2 regions of the Campylobacter sp. RM12651 genome follow, and region 1 is predicted to be linked to the other one. Evidence: riboswitches for the same ligand, from Rfam matches in the RefSeq annotation. Region 1 holds a riboswitch; the other holds the start of a gene.
The links. Region 1 has a riboswitch for thiamine pyrophosphate ahead of AVBRAN_RS07100 (cytosine permease). Riboswitches for the same ligand answer to the same signal wherever they lie in the genome.

Region 1 (3,428 bases):
CCTGTGATTACAGAATTTAATTTATCATCATTTGCCCCTACAAAAACGGCTAAGATATTGCCTAGCATACAACCTGCACCTGTGATTTTTGTTTGCATTGCCGAACCATTGCTTAGCATAAAAACATTTGTTTTATTGATGATAAAATCATTTTTACCTGTGATTACCAAAATAGTTTTATGTTTTTTAGCAAAATCAATGTATTTTTCTAAATCATTTTGATTTATTTCATCACTACTATCGCAGCCACTTGTATTTAATGTCTTATTTACTAGATAATTTATCTCGCTTGCATTGCCTTTAATTACACAAAACTTTATATTTTGCATTAAATATTTACATAAATTATTTCTTGCATTACTAACTCCTGCTGCAACGGGGTCAAAAACAATAGGAATATTTAATTCATTTGCCTTTAAGGCTGCGTTTTTATGGGCTTTTATTAGATTTTCGTTTAACTGCCCGATATTTAGCAAAACCGCATTACTAATTGTAACAATTTCACCAACTTCTTCATAAAAATCTCCCATAATAGGTGAGCCACCAACAGCTAAAATAGCGTTAGCTGAGTCATTTATCGTTACATAATTTGTAATACTTTCTACTAAAGTTTTATGATTTCTTGTTTTTTGCATAATGTTTTGATACATATTCTCCTCCTAAGGTTAAAATTAAAATGATTAAAAAAGTTAAAATTGATGCTAAAAAATCAAAATAAATCAGTATTTGATAAATTAAAAATCCAATAAACCAAATTAAAAAATTTAATTTAGCTGAATTTTTTAGTTTAAAACAATATACACATACTATAACCGATGCCATAGGTAAAAATACTGAACTTAATGTATATAAAAAATTTTCATATAAAGAAAAAGGTATAAAAATAGCTATTAATAAAGCAATAAAGATTATTAATAAAATTGTAATTTTATTACCAAATTTATTATTTATATTTTTAATACTTTCATTAGCTGAAAAAATGTCTAAATATGTTGTTGTTATTGTTGAAAAAATAATCAAAAATATTATTAACATTGATAATTTTAAAGTGATTAAAAAACTAGAAAGGTCGCTATAGTATTTCATAGTTAAATATCCAATTATATACATAAGTGAACTTCCTAGAAAATACGCGACTGAAGCTACTAAACTATCTTTTATTGGATTTTTAAAATATTTTGTATAATCACCAACTAATGCAAGCCAAGAAATTGGCATAGCAATACTTAGTTCAATAGCATTTATCAAGTTTATTTTATTAACTTCTATTTGGTTTAAATTAAGATTAATTAAGTTATAAAAAATATAAATTACTATCAAAAAAAGTATGCAAACTATAAAATTATTTATTGACATTAATAAATTTTGTTTTAAGAATAGCCATATTATTAAAAGTGATGATAACAAAATTACTACTAAGTTAAAATTTATATTTGGATATAGTCCATTTAGTAGTATTGCTGCACTCATAATCATAACTGCACTCCAGCAAATTAAAGCTAGAAAATTGCAAAATGAAAAGAATATTTTGCCATTTTGTGAGTAAAAATATTTAAGACTACCCATAGCATTGCATTTTAGTTTAGTGCTAATATACATCATAGCAAAAAATAAAATTCCACCTAAAAAATGTCCAAAAAATATAGCAAATAAAGAATCACTTAAAATAAGACCTGAAAATAAACTACCGGCTTCAATTTCAGCTAGCGAAATACTAGCTCCAAGCCACAAGAAAAAATTACTCATACAACTCTCCATAAAATCAATTTATGGGAATGCTAAGAAAGGATTAGAAAAATTTTGCATCTCCCTACGCTGGCATTACCCAAACAGGTTCAAAGGGTCAAGACTATTACGCCTACTCTCAGCTTTCGCTCCCCTAAAATCATTATTCTAATTAAAATTAGTTATGAAATAGATATATAAAATATTACAATAATTATTTGTTATATTGCAATAATTTCTTAATTTTTAATATAAATAATCAATATATTTAATACTTATTTTACATATAATTAATTGTGTAATTTTGTAACAATTTTAGTTAAGTTTTTTATATTTTTACTTTTCTTCACATTTTTTCACACTACAATTTCAAAAAGGAGAAAAAATGAGACCAGAAGAGTTAAGAGCTTTAATTTCTAAAAATGAATTTAGCAAACCTACAGCAGGGGTTTGTAAAGGTTATGTTCAAGCTAATCTTGCGATTTTGCCTAAAAGTGATGCTTATGATTTTTTATTATTTTGTCAAAGAAACCCTAAACCTTGTCCTTTAATTGAAGTCTTAGACGCGGGAGAATATCTTACAAAAACAAGTGCAAATAATGCAGATATTAGAACGAGTATTCCTAAATATAGAATATATAAAAAAGGCGAATTAGTAGAAGAGACAAGCAATATTATCAATCATTTTAAAGATGATTATGTGAGTTTTTTAATAGGTTGTTCGTTTTCATTTGAAGCAGCTTTATTAAATCACAATATACCTTTAAGACATATTGAAGAAGATCATAATGTGCCTATGTATATTACAAATATTGATTGTGCAAGTGCTGGTAAGTTTTATGGAAAAATGGTTGTTTCAATGCGACCAATTAAACATAAAGATTTAATCAAAGCTACAACCGCAACAGCTCTTTATCCTAGCGTGCATGGAGCACCTGTTCATATAGGAAATCCTAGTGTAATAGGTATTAAAGATATTAATAATCCTGATTTTGGAGACGCATCTACTATTTATCCTGATGAAGAATGTGTATTTTGGGCTTGTGGGGTAACTCCGCAAAGCATAGCACTTACTAGTAAGCCTGATATTATGATAACTCATTCTCCTGGATATATGTTTGTAACGGATAGAAAAGATAGCGAATATAGTGTGTTTTAGTATTAAAAAAAATAAATTTAAAGGATGATTATGTATAACAAATTTAAAATTACAAGCGAAACTTCATTGCTTTTATATCTTGAGCCTCCAATAAGCATAGAAAAACAACGCCTATGCTATGCACTTAATTTAGTAATTAAAGATATGCCTTATATAAAAGAAGTAGTGGTCGGAATGAATACTCTTTATGTCTTAACAAGTGATTTAAATTATAAAGATTTATTAGATTTACAAAGTAAATTAAATGAGTTAATTACTAGCACTAAACCACTAGAGCTATCAGGAAGATTGATTGAAATTCCTGTTGATTATGGTGGGGATTTAGGACTTGTTTTAAAGGTAATTGCAAAGGCTAAAGGTATGAGTATGAGTGAGTTTGCTAAATTACACGCCGAGCCTATTTATGATGTTTATTTTATAGGTTTTCAACCAGGATTTGCATATTTGGGTGGATTAAATGAGATTTTACACACTCCAAGGCTTAGCACCCCAAGACTTAAAATTCCAGCAGGTTCGGTTGGTATAGGTGGAGCTCAAACAGGAA
Region 2 (3,428 bases), 990 kb from region 1:
ATGATTTTTTATACTAAAAGTATTGCCTAATGCTTCGTTTAAAGTCCCACTATTTAGATATTTAAAATTAAAATTATTTAGTTCATATTTAAGGTTTTGTGAGCTAAATTTAGCTCTTTTATCAAGGCAAAATAATGATATTTGCTGACCTTTATAAGAATTAGCAGTAAAATCAGTATTTTTTATAAAAAATTCCCCGTAATTTGTGATTAGTTTTAGATTTATTGTCTTATTAAAGCGATTTTTTAATTTAAAATATTGAAATAATAAAGCTATATTTGCTATAAAATGATCATCTCTTTTGCCCCCAGCACCAAGGATAAAAATATCACTAAAATCCATTGATAAAGCGTATTTATAGGCTTTTGTTAAGTCATTTGTATTTTGATTTTTTACTTTAATTATTTTTGCTTTTGTTTTTAGATTTTGAAAACTATCTAAATCACCAATAATTACATTAGGCTCATAATTATTAGCCAAAAGCAAATTAGCAGCACCATCACAAGCTATTAAAAAATCAGCATTTTTTAGATAATTTAAGGTTATTTTATTGGTGCAAAACTCCCCATTAGCCATAATCACGCAAGTCATTTTAAATCCTTTTTCCAAGAAAATAAGTAAATAATACCTAAGATAAAAAATAAAATCATAAGCATTAATACAGCTAAATTAGAACTATCTTCAATGTAAAGAATGGTCCAAATATAAATAGAAGCAATGTTTGAAATACTTATATAAATATAATGATTTATTATTTTTTTTAGACTTAAAATAGTTGCTATAAGCCCACTTGAGAATATAAAGCTTTCAAGATAAATAAATCTTGATTCTAAATTCTGTAAATAAAAAGAATAAAAATAAGCAATAATAAAAATTGCTATATAAATTAATATAAAATTTTTCAAGTTTAAAGTCTTAATTAAAGTATTTTTATTCCAATAAAAATAGCCATAAATCATCATAGGAAAATAGCATAATAAATACAAAAATACTTCTCCAAAAAGTCTATTTATATAAGCAATATAAGCATAAATTAAAGCATTAAATACACCTACAATAAAGCATAATTTATTTTTTACTCCCATTAATAATACATATAAAATTCCAGTAAAAAGAGCAAAAAAGTTTAAAACATTTGAATTGGTAAAATAAGCAAAAGCTAAACTAAAAATAAGCGAAGTTAAAAATAATCTCATAATATCTCCTTAATCAGCATTACCTGTCCAAGTTCAATGGGTTTAATCTCAGCTAAAAGCACCCCAAAAAAATCTTATTATAATTATAAAAATTAATAATCTTATTAATCAATTTGTTTTATAATCACAGCTTTTAATTTACACCAATTTGGAGGTCAAAATGGCTTTGGATTCGGCAAGAAAAGCTGAAATTATCAGCAAATATGCAAGATTTGGTGGCGACACAGGTTCGTCTGAAGTTCAAATTGCTTTACTTACAGAAAGAATTGCAATATTAACAGAACACTTAAAAGTATTTAAAAAAGACTTTTCATCAAGACTAGGACTACTTAAATTAGTTGGTCAAAGAAAAAGACTTTTAAAATATTTAAAAGCTACAAAATACGATGTTTATGTTAAATTAATTAACGAATTAAACATTAGAGATAAATAATTCTTAGCCCCTTTTTGGGGCAAAATACTATGATTTTATACGATAATTTAGAAGAAATTACCTACCTTGAAAAACTAGCAAATCGTCTAAGCTCTAAAGATATTGAGCTTGTTTTAACTAACAATGATGAAATGCAAGAAATCAATAAAAATACAAGAAATATTGATAAAACTACTGATGTTTTAAGTTTTCCACACGATAATTCTTTTTTAGATACTAATTTTTTAGGCTCATTAGTTATTAATACCGAACTAGCAAAAACTAAAGCTTGTGAATTAGGGCATAGTTTAGAAGATGAAATATCTTTATTATTTATTCATGGAATGTTACATTTATTAGGGTATGACCACGAAATAGATAATGGCGAAATGAGAGCAAAAGAGATTGAGCTAATAAAAGAATTTAATTTACCAACAAGCCTTATAGTAAGAACTTTAGATTAAATCTTTTTATGTAGAATGATAACTATTTTATTTTTTAAAAGGATATTCTATGGAACAAAATGCTTTAGTTCAATTTTTACCATTAATCGTATTATTTGCGATTTTTTATTTTTTAATTATTCGCCCACAACAAAAACAAGCAAAAGCACATAAAGAAATGCTAAATTCACTTACTAAAGGTGATAAAATAGTTACCAATGGTGGTTTAATTGTTGAAGTTGTAAAAGCTGAAGATGATTATTTAAAAATTAGATTAAATGATGATGTTGTTGCTAAATTAGATAAAAATTTTGTAGCTAGAAAAGTAGAAAACACAAATAATTCGGAAGCAACAAAATAATGCGTAATCAAAAAACAAAAAGTATCACATATCGTTTTTATGTTTTAGTTTTTGTTACACTTTTTGGCATATTTTTAAGTGTGCCAAGCTTTTTTTCTATAAATGGTCCTAAGATTAATTTAGGGCTTGATTTACAAGGCGGACTTCATATGCTTTTAGGTGTAGAAACCAATGAAGCTATAAAGTCTAAAGTAAAATCAATCGCTTCAAGTATTAATTATTCTTTTAATAAAGAAAATATTTTAACTGATGGATTTAAAAGTAATGATGGTGTAATACATTTTGAACTACTAGATAAAGATGATACTGCTAAAGTAGATAAAATAATTAAAGAACTAAAAGGCTTAAAAGTTAGTGTTAATAATTCTTTTTATGAGATTACTTTAACACCTGAAGAAGAAGTTCAAACTGCTAAATTTGCAATAGATCAAGCTGTAGAAACTATTAGAAATAGACTTGATTTATTTGGGCTTTCAGAGCCAACTGTTGCTAAACAAGGTGAAGATAAAATCTTGGTTGAAATTCCAGGCGTAAAAACTGCTGAAGATGAGCAAAGAGCTAAAGATTTAATAGCTAAAGCTGCACATTTACAACTAATGGAAGTAGATAGAGCTAAGGCTGATCAAGGCAATATGTTAAGTCCTGAAGAAGCAGCAAGTTATGGAGATATTATTTTACCTGATGTAAAAGATAAAAATATTAAATATGTTTTAAAAGAATTACCTATTTTAGATGGCTCTATGTTAATTGATGCTAGAGTAGGATTTTCTGATAAAACTGCTCAACCTGTTATTAATTTTACACTTAATTCAGAAGGTGCAAAAATATTTGGAGATTTCACAGGTAAAAAAGTAGGTCATCAATTAGCAATAGTTTTAGATGGTAAGGTATATTCAGCTCCTAGAATTAATGAAAGAATAGGTGGTGGTAGCGGACAAATTAGTGGGAATTTCAGTGTTGAAGAAGCACACGATTTAGCTATCGCACTAAGAAGTGGGGCTTTATTAGCACCTGTT

Region 2: it holds a riboswitch for thiamine pyrophosphate, as region 1 does, so the genes downstream of both, pnuC (nicotinamide riboside transporter PnuC) here and AVBRAN_RS07100 (cytosine permease) in region 1, are expected to answer to the same signal.

Annotation. Positions count from the first base shown of each region.
Region 1 is NZ_CP059600.1:1,438,390-1,441,817, reverse strand. Features, by position in the region: gene thiM (hydroxyethylthiazole kinase) at 1-635, opposite strand, end outside; gene AVBRAN_RS07100 (cytosine permease) at 613-1,746, opposite strand; TPP riboswitch at 1,791-1,891, opposite strand; partial or broken gene AVBRAN_RS07095 (putative hydro-lyase) at 2,108-2,884, shown strand; gene pxpB (5-oxoprolinase subunit PxpB) at 2,915-3,428, shown strand, end outside.
Region 2 is NZ_CP059600.1:370,796-374,223, forward strand. Features, by position in the region: gene AVBRAN_RS01900 (thiamine diphosphokinase) at 1-591, opposite strand, end outside; gene pnuC (nicotinamide riboside transporter PnuC) at 588-1,196, opposite strand; TPP riboswitch at 1,186-1,272, opposite strand; gene rpsO (30S ribosomal protein S15) at 1,357-1,629, shown strand; gene ybeY (rRNA maturation RNase YbeY) at 1,659-2,072, shown strand; gene yajC (preprotein translocase subunit YajC) at 2,122-2,412, shown strand; gene secD (protein translocase subunit SecD) at 2,412-3,428, shown strand, end outside.